4 regions of the Glutamicibacter arilaitensis Re117 genome follow, and region 1 is predicted to be linked to each of the others. Evidence: riboswitches for the same ligand, from Rfam matches in the RefSeq annotation. Region 1 holds a riboswitch; each other region holds the start of a gene.
The links. Region 1 has a riboswitch for S-adenosylmethionine ahead of AARI_RS01700 (acyl-CoA dehydrogenase family protein). Riboswitches for the same ligand answer to the same signal wherever they lie in the genome.
Positions count from the first base shown of each region.

Region 2: it holds a riboswitch for S-adenosylmethionine, as region 1 does, so the genes downstream of both, AARI_RS14975 (OsmC family protein) here and AARI_RS01700 (acyl-CoA dehydrogenase family protein) in region 1, are expected to answer to the same signal.
Region 3: it holds a riboswitch for S-adenosylmethionine, as region 1 does, so the genes downstream of both, AARI_RS04000 (O-acetylhomoserine aminocarboxypropyltransferase/cysteine synthase family protein) here and AARI_RS01700 (acyl-CoA dehydrogenase family protein) in region 1, are expected to answer to the same signal.
Region 4: it holds a riboswitch for S-adenosylmethionine, as region 1 does, so the genes downstream of both, AARI_RS18060 (flavin reductase family protein) here and AARI_RS01700 (acyl-CoA dehydrogenase family protein) in region 1, are expected to answer to the same signal.

Region 1 covers NC_014550.1:271,084-275,577, forward strand. Annotated here, with positions in the region: gene AARI_RS01690 (aliphatic sulfonate ABC transporter substrate-binding protein) at 1-526, opposite strand, end outside; gene AARI_RS01695 (ABC transporter ATP-binding protein) at 612-1,433, opposite strand; SAM riboswitch class I at 1,440-1,540, opposite strand; SAM riboswitch class I at 1,807-1,898, shown strand; gene AARI_RS01700 (acyl-CoA dehydrogenase family protein) at 1,914-3,245, shown strand; gene AARI_RS01705 (LLM class flavin-dependent oxidoreductase) at 3,299-4,494, shown strand, end outside.
Region 2 covers NC_014550.1:3,133,029-3,137,522, forward strand. Annotated here, with positions in the region: gene AARI_RS14970 (DEAD/DEAH box helicase) at 1-1,565, opposite strand, end outside; SAM riboswitch class IV at 1,705-1,826, shown strand; gene AARI_RS14975 (OsmC family protein) at 1,857-2,408, shown strand; gene AARI_RS14980 (L-idonate 5-dehydrogenase) at 2,490-3,518, opposite strand; gene AARI_RS14985 (SDR family oxidoreductase) at 3,532-4,302, opposite strand; gene AARI_RS14990 (FadR/GntR family transcriptional regulator) at 4,474-4,494, opposite strand, start outside.
Region 3 covers NC_014550.1:771,389-775,882, reverse strand. Annotated here, with positions in the region: gene AARI_RS04005 (cystathionine gamma-synthase) at 55-1,278, opposite strand; gene AARI_RS04000 (O-acetylhomoserine aminocarboxypropyltransferase/cysteine synthase family protein) at 1,275-2,588, opposite strand; SAM riboswitch class I at 2,677-2,767, opposite strand; partial or broken gene AARI_RS03995 (LysR family transcriptional regulator) at 3,000-3,942, opposite strand; gene AARI_RS03990 (DUF1852 domain-containing protein) at 4,065-4,494, shown strand, end outside.
Region 4 covers NC_014550.1:3,802,262-3,806,755, forward strand. Annotated here, with positions in the region: gene AARI_RS18050 (ZIP family metal transporter) at 1-177, opposite strand, end outside; gene dnaB (replicative DNA helicase) at 240-1,595, opposite strand; gene AARI_RS18060 (flavin reductase family protein) at 2,251-2,751, opposite strand; SAM riboswitch class IV at 2,845-2,960, opposite strand; gene AARI_RS18065 (long-chain-fatty-acid--CoA ligase) at 3,336-4,494, shown strand, end outside.

The DNA of each region.
Region 1 (4,494 bases):
GGTTCTGCAGCTTGATGTCGTCTTCGCTGAGCCCGGCTTCTTCCAAGCTCTGCAGCAGGAAGAAGTACGGGTCGGTGCCCTTGGTGGCTGCGACGGTCTTGCCCTTCAGATCCTTCACGGAGCTGATCTTCGAATCCTTGCCGATCACCAGCGCGGCCCATTCAGGCTGCGAGTACAACGCGATGGTCTTGATCGGCGAACCGTTGGAGCGGGCCAGCAATGCGGCCGAACCTGCGGTGGAGCCCACGTCGATTGCGTCAGCTCGCAGCGCTTCGTTGGCCTTGTTGGAACCAGCGGACTGGATCCATTCAACGCTGACGCCGGATTCCTTAGCAGCTTCGTCCAGCCAGCCCTTCTCCTTGAGCACCAGGCTCAGTGGATTGTAGGTAGCGAAATCGATGGACAGCGTCTTGTCCGCGTTGGCGGCCGTAGCGTTTTCGCCGGCGCAACCGGCAAGCGCCGAGGTGCCAAGCAGCAGGGCGGCGGCGGACAATGCGGTACGGCGGGTGAAGCGGTTCGAAAGCATAGAAAATCCTAATAATGTGCGTGCAAGTGAGGTGGAAACTAGCCACTTGGGATGAAAACTCCAAGGCGCCGTGAGGCGCATGGGGCTAGTGATTGGTGGGATCGACGCCCAGCAGGCGCAACAGATGTGCGCGGTGTGCGGCAAACTGGCTGTCGGTGTGCCGACGCGGTTGAGCGGCGTGCAAGGACAGGTCCTCGATGACGCTTGCGGCGCCGGTGGTGCCGGCGCGGCCCAGGACAATGACCCGATCAGCGAGCGTCAAGGCTTCATCCACATCGTGGGTCACCATCAAAACGGTGGTGGGGAACGACTTGTGGATGGACAGCAGCAGGTCTTGCATCTTCAAGCGGGTCAGTGCGTCCAGTGCGCCGAAGGGTTCGTCTAGGAGCAGCACTCCTGGGCGGCGGGCCAATGCGCGGGCCAGCGATACCCGCTGGGCCATGCCGCCGGAAATTTCCCGTGGGCGCAGGTGCGCTGCGTGGCTCAATCCGGTGAGCTCGATCAGTTCATCGATGAGCGTCTCGCCGGCGGACTTTTCAGTGCCTGGTGCCAGCCCGAGGGCAATGTTTTCGCGAACCGATCGCCATGGCAGCAATCGCGGTTCTTGGAAAGCGACGGCGCACAGATCGTTGATGCCGTTCACATCGTGGTTGCCCGTGCGGATGGAACCGGTCGACGGGTGGTCCAGGCCGGATACCGAACGCAGCAGGGTGGACTTGCCGCAGCCGCTGGCACCGAGGATCGCGACGACCTGGCCCGCGGTTATCTGCAAGTTGATAGCCGCTAGTACGGTGCGGCTTTCCTTCTTGGTAGTAAAGGTGCGTGAGACGTCGGTGAAGCTGACATCCAATGCACCAGAAGAGGCGGCGCTTGTCCCCGTTGGGGGCGCTGCGTAAGTAAGAGCCATGATTCATCTCCATCGTTCCTGGCGGTAGCACCGGCCTGCGGAGGGTAGTCCGTAGGTGGTTGCTGCGGCGTCGTAGAGCCAGATCTCTCGGCCGCTCGGGATGGTTACTCATCCATTACAGGCATTCGAACGAATTGAACGCAAATCTTGCGTAACATGAAAAATATTCGATAACTACGTCACATGTGGAGGATATTTCGTTATTTATTTCATTAGATGCGTGTTTGGGCGACATTCGCCAATTCTGTGCAAGTCATCTTCGGTCTCACCGGCAATAGGTCGCGCAAGTGCCGTCCAACCCCGTGCGCATCGCGAGACGAAATGTGACTTCGGGGCTTGGAATCGCACGATTGTTACGGCTACAAATGGATACGACCCATCCAGAGCGGCTGAGAGATCTGGCTCGAAGACGCCGCAGCAACCACCCCAAGCGCGGGACGGTGCTACCGCCAGGACCGATGGAAAGAATTGAGAATTTTGATGCCTATTGGCCATTCGCCCAATGCCGACGGACTGGACTTCAACCAGCTCAGTGATCCTTCGCAGGCCACCGCGCTGGAACTGGACAATTTCGAAGAACAGCTTCCGACAAGGCAATTGCTGAAAATTACGCCGGGACCTAGCGCGGATGAGCAGTACGACCGGCTCGCTGGAATTTTCCGTCCGGTGTTCTCCCAGATCGCTGCGAACGCCAAAGACCGCGACCTGAACCGGGTGCTTCCCTTCGAACAGGTGGGATTGCTCAATCGCGAACGCTTCGGCGCGCTGCGACTTCCTGTGGCAGACGGAGGCTACGGGGCCCGGCTGTCAGATGTATTCCGTTTGCTCATCGAGCTGTCCGAGGCGGACTCCCACGTCGGACAGCTGTGGCGTGCGCACATCGCCTTCGTGGAAAACGTGTTGGCGCTGGATGACGAGGCGCTGCGCACGAAATGGATCGCGCGCATTGCCGCCGGCCAGATCATCGGCAACGCCTATACCGAACGCGGGGGCAATGCCCTGGGCACCTTGAACACCGCAGCCAGCCTCGTGGATGGCCGCTGGGTCGTCGACGGCGAGAAGTACTACTGCACGGGCACCATCTTTGCCGACTGGACCACCGTTGCCGTGTCCCACCCGGAACTGGCCGGACGCCAGATTGCGGTAGTCTCCACCCAGCGAAGCGGCGTGAAGATCCTTGATGACTGGGATGGCTTCGGCCAGGGGCTGACCGGAACCGGGACCACCGAGTTCCGCCAGGTCCCGGTGGATTGCTTCATGCCGCAGCAGACCAATGACTCCGAAGCTGCCATCTTCCAGCTGGTTCTCATGGCGGTGCAGGCGGGCATCGCCCGCGCGGCACTGAACGACCTGCGCCGTGCGGTGCAGTCGCGAACCCGCATCTTCACCACCGGTACCGGTGTCCCTGTTTACCAGGAACCCCAGGTGCTGCAGCTGGTGGGCGAAGTATCAGCGGAATCCTTCGCTGCTGACTCCGTAGTCATCGGAGCGGTGCTTGAAGTCGAAGCGGCTCTGGGCGATCCGGGGTTGAACGATGAAGAGCGCTATGCGGTCTGCGAGCTTGCCGCCAACCGCGCGCAAACCGTGGTCCAGCCGTTGGCTATCGGAGTGACCAGCAAGATTTTCGACGGGCTTGGAGCTTCGTCGACCAGAAGCGGCTGCAATCTGGACCGGCACTGGCGCAACGCGCGGACCATTGCCACGCATAACCCGGCGATCTACAAGGCACGCATCGTCGGGGACTACGAGATCAACGGGGTCCAGCCGCAGCGCCTGTCAGTTACCGGCGAAGACTCGACCCATCGGGCCTAGGGCCTGGCACAGACCAGCAACAATTCACTTAACCGATTTACGGGGGCACAACAATGAGCGAGAACAAGCGCGAGATCCTATTCAACGCATTCGATATGAACTGCGTGGTCCACCAGTCACCGGGCTTGTGGCGCCACCCGGATGACAAGGCATCGACCTACAACACCCTGGGCTACTGGACCCACCTGGCCAAGGTGCTGGAAAAGGGCAAGTTCCACGGGCTGTTCCTGGCAGATGTGCTGGGTACCTACGACGTCTACAAGGGCACCAATGTGACCCCGCTGAGCTCCGGCGCCCAGGCACCGGTCAACGACCCGATGATGCTGGTCTCGGCTATGGCCGCCGTGACCGAGAATCTGGGCTTCGGCGTCACTGCCGGCACCGCCTATGAGCACCCGTACGCCTTCGCCCGCCGCCTGGCCACCTTGGACCACCTGACCAATGGACGGGTGGGCTGGAACGTGGTTACCGGCTACCTGCCATCGGCCGCCCGCAACATGGGCCAGGAAGACCAGATGGAGCACGACGAGCGCTACAACCACGCCGATGAGTACCTCGAAGTGGTCTACAAGCTGCTCGAAGGCTCGTGGGAAGACGACGCGGTGCAAAACGACAAGGAAACCGGGATCTACACCGACCCGGGCAAGGTGCACCCGATCAACCACGAAGGCAAGTACTTCAAGGTTCCGGGCATCGCCATCACCGAGCCTTCCACCCAGCGCACCCCGGTGATCTACCAGGCCGGCGCTTCCAAGCGCGGCACCGAATTCGCGGCGTCGAACGCCGAGGCGATCTTCGTGAATTGCCCTACCCGCGACCTGCTCAAGGAAGCGGTTGCCAAGATCCGCGACGCCGCTGAGGCCGCGGGCCGTGGCCGCTACGACATCAAGGTCTTCGCCATGCAGACCATCATCACCGGCGAAACTTCCGAACTTGCCCAGGCGAAATTCGAAGACTACGCCTCCTACGTGGATATCGAAGGTTCGCTGGCACTGCTTTCGGGCTGGACCGGCATCGACATGTCCGTCTACGGGCCAGACGATGTCATCGGTGACGACGTGAAGTCCAACGCCATCCAGTCCTCGGTGGAAACCTTCAAGAAGGCCAGTGGCGATACCGGAAAGCCATGGACCATCCGCCAGCTGGCCGAATGGATCGGCGTCGGCGGATTCGGTCCGGTCTCCGTGGGCTCGGGCGCCGAGGTAGCCGAAAAGCTCATCGACTGGGTGGAGCACACCGACGTTGACGG
Region 2 (4,494 bases), 1.0 Mb from region 1:
TATTCGTCTTGCTTGGTCAAGGCCTCCAGCAACTGGGCGAACGGAACCTTGATTTCATCGATAAGCACTTCCACCGACAGGTCGAACCAGTCTCCGGTGCTTTCCCCAGCTTCAACACTGACGGTGGCTGGCTCATGATTGATCCGGTACTTCGGGAGCCTGTTCTGCTCATCAATGACCACATCGGGATGCTCAGCCAGCAGTGGCAAGACGTAGACCAAGAAGTCGATGGACTCGGAGGTGGTGAATTCCTTGGACGGGAAAATACCCGAAGAAGTCAGTTGGCCCAAGGAAGCCTGGGCACCGAGCTTATCCTGGACCGAATCGGCGATCTCCTTTTCGACTGCACGCTGGCGCGGTCCCTTGCTGGTGTATTCCCACGAATAGCGCACGGTTAGTGGAGTTTGGATGCTCTCCAACCAGACCTTGAGGCTAGGACGTGCTGGAACCGGAATCGGGTAGCTTTCATCTTCGCTTTTCAACGGTGCCATTAGGCGCAACCGGTCCAGATGCTGTTGTTCAAAAAGTTCGATGCTTTGCTGCGGAACGGTTTGCGCTCCGGATTCAATAAACGTCGCCAGTTCCTTCGTCACCGGTTCAGCAAAGAGTGCCAAACCGATTTGCTTGGACTTCGGCAAGGGGCTGGAGGCATAGGCCAGCAAGGTCGGAGGGTTGCCTATCGGCAGCAGGTAGGTATGCTCTGCGCTTGGTCCATGCAGTTTGCCTTCCATGACCAGCCCATATTCACCGCGCCGCAAATCCACATGGGCCAGGGCTGGCTGCTCGCTGAACTCTACTGGCACTTTGGCCGCTGAACCGCCGTTGACGATCTGCACCCCGGCTTCGCGCAGGGATTCAAAGGCATCCAGCAGGTCCTGGCCGGGCAGGTTCATCAGCGAGATCCAGTCCTTGGGATCCCAGGAATGGCGGTAGGTATCTTGTTCTACGTGCTCGCGCAGCCGGTCCAGTTCAACCAGCGCACGGCGCTGCTTCTTGGAAAATCGCGCGTCGAAGGCCACACTGCGCCAGCTGACCCCGGTCTGGATCCACGGGCTCTTGGTGCCTTGGCGGGCCGGACGCGCCTGCAAGGTCAGCGCGTCCTCGCCGCCGTAGCGTGGTTCACTGACCACCTTGAGGATCAGCCCCAGTGGTTCTTCGGCTGCCAGCGGCTCATCAACAATAGTTGGAAGCAGGCGGTCCAAAGTGTGTTCCCACTGCGGCTTGCTGTTGCGTTTCCACGCGTGGGGGTCCACCCCGGAATCAGAAACGTAGAAGCCTTGGTCCTCTTCGGTAGTCACCTCGATGAGCAAGGCGGCGACATCCTCGCAAGACTGCACACCTGGATGCTTCCCGCAGAAGCTGCTGAAGCTGATATTGCCCCCGTGGATTTCCAGCTGGGCCATCACCGAATCGCGCAGCACCACTGCCGAGATGCGGGTGGAGCCGGGTTGCATGTCCCGGTTGGCAATCTGCACTTTTCCGGAATCGCACAGGAACTGACCCAAGTCGTATTCGGATTCGGTCACCAGTGTCTGGGCCGCAGAAAGTGTCAGCTGGAATTCCATACTCGCCGTTCGTTGTTCGTGCAGTGGGCACCCGAAAGCTAAATTCCATCTTAGCCAGCTCCCCGACAAGATGCTTAGTGAAGAAAAGTTACCCCGCCCTTTACTCACAGGCAACGTGGCCGGTAGAAAAGAACCATTGAATCACGAGTTCCACTGCTTGAGCCCTGGCTGAGTGGACGGCAACCCTCCTTCGTCATTGTGCGGGGTGCCCCAGGTGAAGATTCGACGCATCTTGACCGCCAAGGTGCGTAAGCGATGGCGCCCCTTGCGCCAGAAAGGGGATTAATTCCCATGACTAACGCAGCATCTACCCTCAGCATTTCCGAGGACCGCGCCCAGCGCCTGCAAGAAGCAGGCCATGGCTGGGGCAAACGCATTTCAGCCGCCCCGCAAAGCGCCAAGCTGACGTTCACCGTCGAAGGCGAGGGCTTCGATTCGGTAGCCAGCAACATTGTGTCCGGCAAGCATTCCTTCCAGGTCGATGAGCCTGCCGCATTGGGTGGCAACGACGTGGCCGCCAGCCCAGTGGAATACGCGCTGGGCGCACTCATTTCCTGCCAGGTCGTGGTCTACCGCTTGTATGCCCAGAACCTTGGCATCCAGGTGGACGACGTGAAGATTGTGGCCAATGGCCACCTCGATGTCCGCGGCCTGTTCGGCATCGACAAGGCCATCCGTCCGGGCTTCTCCTCTGTGGATCTGGACATCCAGATTGCCGGCCCGGAATCGGCCGAACGCTATGAGGAGCTGCGCCAGGCAGTGGACGCCCACTGCCCCGTGCTGGATTTGTTCGCCAACCCGGTACCGGTGCGTACCGCGGTGAGCATTGCAGCGGCCAATTAACGTCCGCTAAACCAACCAAGTAGCCGCCGCGGGCCCTGGCTTCGGGGGCTGCGGCGGCGCACTTGCGGTAAAGGCGGGCTACTACCCGAGGAAGTTCAGCAAGACCTTGCCGGACTTCGAAGAATTCTTGGCTGTTTCAAAGGCTTCGAGGCCCTCGGCCACCGGGAATTCGTGGGTTACCGCCGCGGAAATCTGCAATGAGCCATCGGCCAGGGCAGCAAGCACCTGGTCGATTTCGCCGTTGAAGCGGAAGGACCCGGCAAGTTCCAGCTCGCGGGTAATCGCCAGGGAAATCAGTGCAGGTTGCTCTCCCGAAGGCAGCAACCCGACCATGACCACGCGCCCGCCGCGCACAGCACCGCGCACCGCCGAGGCCAATCCGCGGTAATTGCCGCTGGCCTCGATCACCACATCGGCGTTCACCTTGGCAATTGCATCCTGGTCATCGGCACGCAAGGTGGATGTGGCACCCAGTTCCTTGGCAATTTCCAGCGGCTTATCGTGCATGTCCACCGCGATGATTTCCTCGGCTCCGGCACGCTTGAGCACGGCCACGGCCAGCGCTCCGATCGGGCCAGCGCCAATGACCAACGCCTTCTTGGCGGCAACCTCGCCGGCTCGCGATACCGCATGCCAAGCCACTGCGGCTGGCTCGGCCAGCGCAGCGTCGCGCAGCGACAGTCCGGCAGGCAGTTCGCGAAGCATCCGGGAGGGCAGATTCACCTCGCGCGCAAAGGCGCCCTCGGTATGCGGGTAGCGGGCAGCCGAGCCCAGGTAGGTGCATCCCGGTGAAAGGTTCGGGCAGGCCTCCGGATAAGGTTCCCCGGTCTCCCCTGGTGTTGCAGGGTGCACCGCAACTTTGGTTCCGGCTGGCGGACCACTGCCATCGGCGGCGGCTTCAATGACAGTTCCCACGATCTCGTGTCCGAGAATCATCGGTGCTTTGAGGATGGATTCCCCGGCGGCGCCGTGGCTCCAGTAGTGCAGGTCCGATCCGCAGATGCCGCCGTACGCGATGGCGATGCGTGCCTCATTTGTTGCCGGTGCTGGCAGCTCGATCTGCTCGATGCGCAGGTCCCCGGCCGCGTGCGCCACGACGGCCAAGGTCATGTTGGACAGGGTGCTAGACGACAACGCTCATGCCTCCGTCGATGAAAATGGTTTGCCCGTTCACGTAGTTCGATCCACCCGAGGCCAACCACACTGCTGGGCCTGCCAGGTCCTCGACGGTTCCCCAACGGCCAGCCGGGGTGCGGCCCAGGATCCAGGAGTTGAATTTCTCGTCATCCACCAGATTCTGCGTCATTTCGGTGTGGATATAGCCCGGTGCGATGCCGTTGATCTGAAGTCCTGCTCCGGCCCATTCTGCGGTCATGGCGCGGGTGAGATTGCGCAGTCCGCCCTTGGCCGCGGTGTAGGCGGAGATGGTGGGTCGGGCCAGGTCGGTTTGCACCGAACAGATGTTGATGATCTTGCCTTCGCCGCGTTCTACCATGCCACGTGCGACTTCTCGGCCTACTAAGAAGGCGCTGGTGAGGTTGGTATCGATCACGCGCTGCCAGTCGGCGACTTCCAGTTCCAGCATGGGCACGCGGTGCTGGATGCCTGCGTTGTTCACCAGGATGCGGATGGGGCCGATGGTCTTTTCGATGGCGGCGATATTCTCGCGCACAGCGGCGTCATCGGTGACATCGAAGCAGACGCTATGGATTCTTTCTGCGCCGTAGCAGGCGGCGAATTCGGCGGCCGTTTTGTCAAGCCTTTGCGCATCGCGGCCGTGCAGGATGATGGTGGCACCGGCATCGGCCAGTGCTTTAGCAAGTTCGCGGCCAATGCCGCGGGAGGACCCTGTGACCAAGGCCAGTCGTCCGGACAGGTCAAAAAGTTGGCTCATGAATTCCCTCGCAAGAAGTTTCGATGGTAAATCGACGGGAACTGACCTGCGATATGAACCTGCTGTTGCATCCGAAAAAGTAGCCCCGTCGCTGTCCAAGAATATATCAGATATATAAGGGTCGAGGGGCAATAAAGTCCGACTTATACGGTCGAAGTTTAGCTGTGGGCGCTAGCGGGTCTGCGAGTAGAA
Region 3 (4,494 bases), 500 kb from region 1:
ACTACTATTCTCCAGGGAAGGGGCGCGCCGCCCGATCATCGCGGACCGAAATGATCAGGCGTTTTCTAGGGCCTTCTCGCGCACGACGGCGGGCTTGTGTACCGGCTGGGTCGCCCGGGCGGCGGCCAGGCCGCGTTCCAGATCAGCAATCAGGTCGTCGGCTTCCTCGATGCCCACCGAGAGGCGGACCAGGTTGGCCGGGATTTCCAGCGGGGTGCCGATCAGCGAAGCATGGGTCATTTCGCGCGGATAGCAGACCAGGGATTCCACCCCGCCCAGGGAGACCGAGAGCTGGAAGTACTCCATGGATTGGGCGAAGGCGCGGGCGGCGGCTTCATCAGAGAGCTGCAAGGAGAGGATCCCGCCAAAGCCGCGGCCGGCCGCGGACTGGGATTTGGCCAGCTCGTGGCCCGGATGGCGTTCCAGTCCCGGGTAGTAGACGCGGGTGACTTCGGGCTGGTCATCGAGCCAGCGGGCCAGGGTGGAGGCGGTAGCCCCGTGGCGTTCCATGCGCAGGCCCAGGGTCTTCAGCCCGCGGGCGGCCAGGTAGGAATCCTGCGGACCGGAGACCGCTCCCCCGGCGAACTGCTGGTAGCCCACGGCTTCGGCCAGGCTCTGCCCGCGGTGCAGGTGGTCGGCCACGATGACAGCGCCACCGAGCACATCGGAGTGCCCGCCGATGTACTTGGTGGTGGAATGGACCACCGCGTGGGCGCCGAAATCCAGCGGCCGCTGCAGGTACGGGGTGGCGAAGGTGTTGTCCACCACCAGCAGGGCGCCGTGCTCGGCCGCGATGGCTGCCCAGCCGGCCAGGTCGGCGATGCCCAGCAGCGGGTTGGACGGGGTCTCCACCCAGAGCAGCGCGGTGTTCGGGCGCACCGCGGCGCGCACCGCATCCAGGTTGGTGATGTCCACCGCGGAAGAGGTGATCCCCCATTTGCCGTGCAGCTTGGAGATCAGCCGGTTGGTGCCGCCGTAGCCGTCGGCGCCCAGGATGATGTGGTCGCCCGGTTCCAGCACTGCGCGCAGCAGTGCGTCTTCGGCGGCGATCCCCGAAGCGAAGGAGAAGCCGGCGGCGCCGCCTTCCAGCGCGGCGAGCTGGGATTCGAAGCCGTTGCGGGTCGGGTTGGAGCCGCGCGAGTACTCGTGCCCGGCGCGCAGCACGTTGATGCCGTCCTGGATGAAGGTGCTGGTCTGGTAGATCGGCGGGATCACCGCACCGGTGTGCGGATCCTTGTGCTGGCCGGCGTGCACGGCCAGGGTGTTGAAGCCGCTCATGCGAAACTCACTTCCTTGGTGCCGGCGGTGGCCTGGGTTGCGGCCAATGCAAGATCCAGCGATTGGGTGATATCTGCGAGCAGGTCGGCGGGGTCTTCCAATCCCACCGACAGGCGCAGGGTGGAGGTGTTCAGGCCGGCGTCGGCCAGCTGCTGCTCCGAGAGCCGGCAGTGCGTCATGGTCGCCGGGTGGGAGACCATGGTGCGGGTGTCCCCCACATTCGCGGCCAGGGAAATCAGCTTGAGCCCGTCGATCACCGGGGAAACCAGGGATGGGTGGGCCAGCTCGATGGCCAGCACGCAGCCGGTGCCCTTCGGCGCCAGCGCCCGGGCCAGCTCGTGGCTGGGGTGCTCGGGCAACGACGGGTGGTGGATGGCGGCAATGCCCGGATACTCGGCAAGCGCGTCGATCAGCCTGGTGACGCTGCGCTGCACGTGGGCGGCGCGCACCGGCAGGGTCTCGATGCCTGCCAGGATGCCCTGGGCGCTGGCCGGGGCCAGGGTCGGGCCCAGGTCGTGCAGGAACTTGGAGCGCACCAGCATCGCGTAGGCGGCCGGTCCGTGGCGCTCAAGCAGCGACGTGCCATTCAGCCGCACCCGCGGGGCGGCGATCTGCGGCCAGCGGGAGGAATCGGAGAAGTCGAAAGTTCCCGAATCCACCACTACCCCGCCGAGCACCGAGCCGTGCCCGGCCAATCCCTTGGTGGCCGAGTGCACCACGATATCCGCACCGAGTTCCAGCGGGCGCACATTCAGCGGCGTGGCCAGGGTGTTATCGACAACCACCGGGATGTTGCGCTCGTGCGCGATCGCCGCAATGGCCGGGATGTCGGCCACGGTGCACAGCGGGTTGGAGACCGACTCCAGGAAGAACGCCCGGGTGTCCGACTCAATGGCAGCGGCCCAAGCGGACGGATCGGCCTGGTCGACAAAGCTGACGCGGATCCCGAAGTCCGCGAAGGTGTCGGTGAACAGGTCCACGGTGCCGCCGTAGAGCGAGGAGGAGGCCACGATGTGCTTGGGTCCCTGGGTCAGGGCAAGCAGGGACAGGGCCACGGCGGCCTGCCCGGTGGCGGTGGCCACCGCGTGGGCCCCGCCTTCCAGGGCGGCCACGCGCTGTTCGAGAATCGAGACGGTGGGGTTGCCGGTGCGCGAGTAGGTGAAGCCGGCCTGGCGCAGGGCGAACTTCTCGATCGCTTCGGCATGCGATGCGAATTGGTAGGCCGCGGAATTGTGCAGTGGCGGCAGCATCGGGCGGAAGTCTCCGCTCGGGCGGTACCCTGCGTGCACCGCGTCGGTTTCCTGGCTCATGGCTCCTCCTCGTTTCTCTGCGAGGGAGTGCACCGATTGGCATCGTGCGGCGGCACGAAGCACAGTACGCAAAAACGCGTTCGGAACTGCTCCATCGTTCCTGGCATTAGCACCTTTCGGTTTCCCGATGGTTGCTGCGACGTCAACGAGCCAGATCTCTTAGTCGCTCTTGATGGTTTGTTGTTCCTCCATGGTTGGCCATGGGCCGCAAACGGTGCAAGCGTTATCGGGCGGCCGGCTTCATACAAGGCCGCCAGGCTTCATATGACTTCTCGTTGTCATGATGACGCGGTGACCGGCAGCACTTTATGACGCGAAGTTTTGAGATGAATCGGCGTGATGTAGAGGTTTTGCTGGAAGTTTGTGACGATGTGCCGGTGCTCGGTGACCGGGAGTTACGCCACTGGCGGCTCAGCCGAGCACTTCTACCCCGAAGCTGGCGACCACGGTGCGCACTTCTTGCAGGTAGCGCTGGGCCTGGTCGGTGAGCGGGATGGCGGCGTGGTCGATCCAGCCGATTTCGATGCGCTCCTCGATGGCCAGCGGGATGGCCACGATGGAGGGGGTCCAGCTCGTCGCTGATGATGCCGGTGGAGATCGTGTACCCGCCCAAGCCGATCATGAGGTTGAAGATGGTGGCGCGGTCCGAGACCTGGATTTCGCGCTGGCTGGAGCGCGTGGAGAGCACCTCTTCGGCGAAGTAGAACGAGTTGTTCGCCCCCTGGTCGAAGGTCAGCCGGGGCAGGTCTTCGAGGTCTTCGAGCGTGACCTGGGTACGGGTGGCCAGCGGGTTGCTGCGCGAGATGAAAATATGCGGATCGGCCAGGAACAGCGGGTGGAAGACCAGCCGGGATTCGCGCAGCAGCTTGTCGATGACCTTCCGGTTGAAGTCGTTGCGGTACAGGATCCCGATGTCGCTGCGCAGCGTGCGCACGTCCTCGATGATCTGCTCGGTGCGGGTCTCGCGCAGCGAAAACTGGTACTCCTCGGCCCCGCTGGCCTGCACCATCCGCACGAAGGCATCCACCGAAAAGGAGTAGTGCTGGGTCGAGACGCCCAGCAGCCGCCGGGCTGAGGGTCGGCCGAGATATCGATGTTCAAGAAGCTCCACCTGCTCGAGCACCTGCCGGGCGTAGCCCAGGAATTCTGCGCCTTCGGCGGTGAGTGTCACTCCCCTGGCCGAGCGCATCAGCAAGGTGCGCCCCACCCGTGATTCAAGTTCCTTCATCGCTGAGGACATGCTGGGCTGCGCGACGTAAATGAGGTCGGCGGCAGCCGAGATCGACCCCTCCGAGGCGACCGCCACGAAATAGCGAAGTTGCTGCAGCGTCAATCCATTTGTTCCCTGTACCATAGCCAGAGTCTATATGAATCCATAGTTATATCGAGTTACCCGATATCAAGAATCTCCCTGCATGATTGACGCATCGACTTCCCCTCGGCCTGCCCAGGCCTCCCAAATACAGATTGGCCATCATGGCAGACGCATTAAATTTCAGCATTAGCACCACCAGATTCGACGAGAATTACTCCCCTTCGACAAATTCGCGAACCACGACAAACTTCGCTAATTTGGCACGCGGAGAGCGCCGCGAAGAGAACCTGCGCAATGCCCTGACGATGATCAACCGCCGGTTCAATTCCTTGGCTCACTGGGACAATCCCCAGGGCGACCGTTATTCTCTGGAATTGGAAATCATTTCCGCAAATGTGCATTTTTCTGCCGATAATACCGACAAGCAATTTCCTCTTTTAGAAGTGCTTGAAACCACGATCGTGGATAAACTCACCGGCACTCGGTCCCAGGGCATGGTCGGCAATAATTTTTCTTCTTATGTCCGCGATTACGACTTCAGCGTTGTGCTTCCAGCCTCATGTAATGACAGCGGAGCTCCGGTGCTTCCAG
Region 4 (4,494 bases), 330 kb from region 1:
GTAGGCCTCCAGCACCAGCTCGAAGGTCAACGCGCTGATTAGCACGCCTGCGCCGAAAGCCATGATGGCGCTGACCCAGATCTTGGGAATCTTCAGCCACCACGCCGCCGCCGAGCCCAGCAACAGGGCCGAGCCGGCCACCGTTCCCCACAGCAAAGCCTGCATAGAATCGAACATGGCACCCACTATAGCCAGCAATCAGCTGGCTATAGTGGGTGCCATGCAAGTCCTGACTGGGATTAACCCTCGTTGGACATGTTGTTGAAGCGCGAGTAGTGGCCCTGGAAGGCCACCGTAATGGTCTTAGTCGGACCTGCACGGTGCTTAGCGATAATTACGTCTGCTTCGCCCGGACGGTTTTCCTTGTCGTAGACGTCGTCGCGGTGCAGCAAGATCACCATGTCGGCGTCCTGCTCGATCGAGCCCGATTCACGAAGGTCCGAGATCATCGGCTTCTTATCAGTCCGCTGTTCCGAGCCACGGTTCAACTGCGAAAGTGCAATCAGCGGAACGTCGAGTTCCTTGGCCAGCAGCTTGAGGTTACGCGAGAATTCGGAAACTTCCTGCTGGCGTGATTCCACGCGCTTGCCCGAGCTCATCAGCTGCAAGTAGTCCAAGACAATCATGCGCAACTCATTGCGCTGCTTCAGGCGACGGCACTTGGCGCGGATTTCCATCATGGACATATTCGGAGAATCATCGATGAACAACGGGGCTTCGTTCAATCGACCCATCGTGGTGGCAATTTTGGTCCACTGGGCATCCTCGACAGAACCCTTGCGCAGATCTTGGAGCTGGATAGATGCTTCGGCGGAGAGCAAGCGCATCGCAATTTCATTGCGGCCCATTTCCAAGGAGAAGAAGACGGTAGCCATATTGTGCCTGATGGCAGCCGAACGGGCGAAGTCCAAGGCGAAGGTCGACTTGCCCACTGCAGGACGTGCGGCGATGATGATCATCTGGCCGCCCTTAAGTCCCTGGGTCAGTTCATCGAATTCGTAGAATCCGGTAGGTACGCCGGTAATGCCGTCACCAGCATTCGCCGCATTCTCAATTTCATCGACCGTATCTTCGATGATGTCCGAGAGGCGCACGTAGTCTTCACTGTTGCGGTTTTCGGCAACCTTGTAAACCTCTGCCTGGGCTTCGTTGACGATGGCGTCAACTTCACCATCTGGCGAATAACCCATCTGGACAATGCGGGTACCTGCGTCGACCAATCGGCGCAGCACAGCACGTTCACGCACGATTTCTGCGTAGTACCCTGCGTTGGCTGCAGTTGGAACCTGCTGGATGAGGTTATGCAGGTATGCTGCACCGCCAATGCGTGAAATCTCTCCGCGCTTGGTCAGCAAGTCGGCAACTGTCACCGCATCAGCTGGTTCGCCGCGACCATAGAGGTCAACAATCGCCTCATAGATGGATTCGTGGGCCGGGCGATAGAAGTCGGTGCCACGGATGGCTTCGACCACATCAGCAATGGCGTCCTTGGAGAGCATCATGCCGCCGAGGACCGACATTTCGGCCTCAACATCCTGTGGCGGCTTACGCCCTGCGTCGGATTCTCGTCCTTCATAAACCGGCTCAGCACTCATTGCAGACACTTCCATCCCTATTGACCCGCTGAGAAAAATTCTCCCTGCCTCATGGCAACGCTCCATCATGTCAGTCGACACGGACATTTGGATATTAAGCGCCTGTGGATATTTCTCTCCCAAAGCCAACAGTAGGGGTGTTATTAACAGGCGTAAACCTCATTATCCACAGAATATGTGGATAACCACGCTGTACCTGTGGACGTCCCTGTTCACTGTCTGGGGAGAACTCTGTGGATTACCCCACTTTGTACCTATCAAACTGGATGTGACTAGGCTTTTTCGGTTTACACACCTGTGGACAGAAAGTATATTCATTGAAGGTCACGGCATCACGCCCAGAGTTATCAACACCCAAAATCACCCAGTTTCCGGGGTTTTTCGCTCCTTGTGCACATTTCCCCACCCCCAGTCCACAGTTCTGTGGATATCCTTGTGGATACTCGAAGTTTCACAAAACCCTTAGTCATCCCGGATTAAATTCATCCGAATACGTCAAAACCGTGAATAGTCCACAATCGGCGGCCCTCGTACCCCAGGGTCCGGTGGATAACTTATTGTGCGTAACGGTGAGGCGAACAGGCGCGCGCTTAAAACAAACAGCGCCGACTGGATCAACTAAATGAACCAGCCGGCGCTGAAAGCTAAGAGGGTTTTATACCAGTTCAGGAACTGGCAGCGAGTGGAACTGCGAATCATGGAAGATCTGTGGCAGGTGCCCTGAGGTGCGATGCCCATGAACTTCCAAAAGAACTACCCAGTGATCGCCTGCTTCGACTTCGTTGTAGATTGAGGTCTCCAGCCAAAGCGTGGAATCGTCAACAAAGAGCGCACCCTGATCTGTGCCGGTGGTTTCGATACCGCGGAATCGATCGCCATTCTTCGAAGCAATCTGCGCGCAAACACCGTCATTGCGTTCACTGAGCACCGAGACACCAATGCGACCAGCGTCGCGCAGCTTGGGCCAGGTGTTCGAGGATTTCTGCACCGCGAACATTACCAATGCAGGTTCAAGGGAAACGCCAACGGTAAACGATGAAGCGACAATGCCGGTCTTCTCGCCGTCCAATTCAGCACAAAGGGCGGCTACGCCCGAGGGGTGCTGAGCGAATACCTTGCGTAGGGTCAACGGGTCAAGTTCAAGATTCAATGACATGGCTCGATTCCTTCGGTCTTGCCCACCGCGCAGTAGCTCGCAAGCTAAGGCTTCTTGTTACCCGAAGCCGCTTGAGCTGAAATCCCGCGCCGTGTGCGGTACTTGTTCCAGCACATTTGTGTGGAACCGAATCCTCACCTGGAGCACCCCACTACCGTTGAGAGGGTTGCCGATCAGCAAGCCAGGGCTTATAGCTGATGCTCTTGATTCTGATTAAAACGATATGGCCCATGACGAAGAAGCGTCAAACATTTCACTTCGCAAATCGCAATATTTAAAGAAATGTTCGATTCAACCCGTCACTAGCGCGCATTTGGCAGTCTTTTATTCGTTGAATGACGTTGTCGCTAGAACCTTCCGGCCGACGAGCGCAGCAAGGCCCCGCGACCGCCGAATCGGCATGAGATCAGCATTCTTCCGGAAACTAGAGCCCTGCCGCGAATTCCCTACCGCCCACCGTAATGAAACTTGGTTTCTCCGCATGACGCCGAGGTTCATGCCATTATTGGTCACAGAGTGCGTTGAGTCACACTCCTGCTTAATGTTGACCGTACCCGCGATGACGATTGAGGAATAGCCACACCATGGTAGAGATTCAGGCCAACCATTCAGAATTGACCCCACTGCGCTTCCTGGAACGCACCGCCGAGGTCTACCCGAATAAAAGCGCCGTCATCCATGGAACCCGCAGCTATTCCTATAACGAGTTCGAAGCACGAGTGCACCGCTTTGCCCAAGCGCTCAAAGCACGCATTGAGCCCGGTGACCGCGTCGCCGTACTGGCGCCGAACACTCCAGAGATGCTCATGGCGCACTACGCCGTGCCGCTGGCCGGTGGCGTGCTCATTGCCCTGAACACCCGGCTTTCGGCCCACGAACTGCAGTACATCGTTGATCATTCTGAGGCGAAGCTGATGCTCGCCGATACCGAACTGCTGGAAAACGCCGAGACCCTGCGCCGGGAGAACCCGACGCTGGATGCCCTCATCGAGATCACCGATGACCAATATGACGGAGCACGCCCAAACGTCCAGGTCGATGCCACCCTGGATGAGCTGCTGGCCGAAGCCTCCGATGAAAAGCTTCCCTACGCGATCGCTGACGAACGGGCTCCGATCACCCTGAACTACACCTCGGGCACCACCGGCAAGCCCAAGGGCGTGCTCTACTCGCACCGCGGCAGCTACCTGAACTCCTTGGGCGAAGCGCACCACCAGGGCTTCACCGCACAAACCCGCTACTTGTGGACTCTGCCGATGTTCCACTGCAATGGCTGGTGCACCCCGTGGGCGGTCACGGCGGCCGGTGGCACCCACCTGAGCCTGCGCGGGGTGCGAGAAGATGCTGTTTGGGATGCCATCGAGAATCTGGGGACCACCCACCTGTGCGGCGCCCCGACCGTCTGCTCCATCATCGCCGACTCCACCCGCGCCCACCAGCTCGATTCCCCGCTGCGCATCACCACCGCAGGCGCTCCCCCGTCACCGGCAATCATCTCCAAGCTGCAGAAGCTGGGCATCGAGGTCGTCCACGTCTATGGGCTCACCGAGGTCTACGGGCCGTACACGGTCTGCGAGTACCAGGATGAATGGGATGAGCTCGATGGCCCGGGCCGGGCCGCGAAACTGGCACGCCAAGGCGTTGGCATGATCACCGCCGAGTCCGCGCGCATTGTTGATGAGAACATGAACAATGTGCCGGCGGATGGGCAGACCATGGGTGAAATCGTGCTGCGCGGCAATA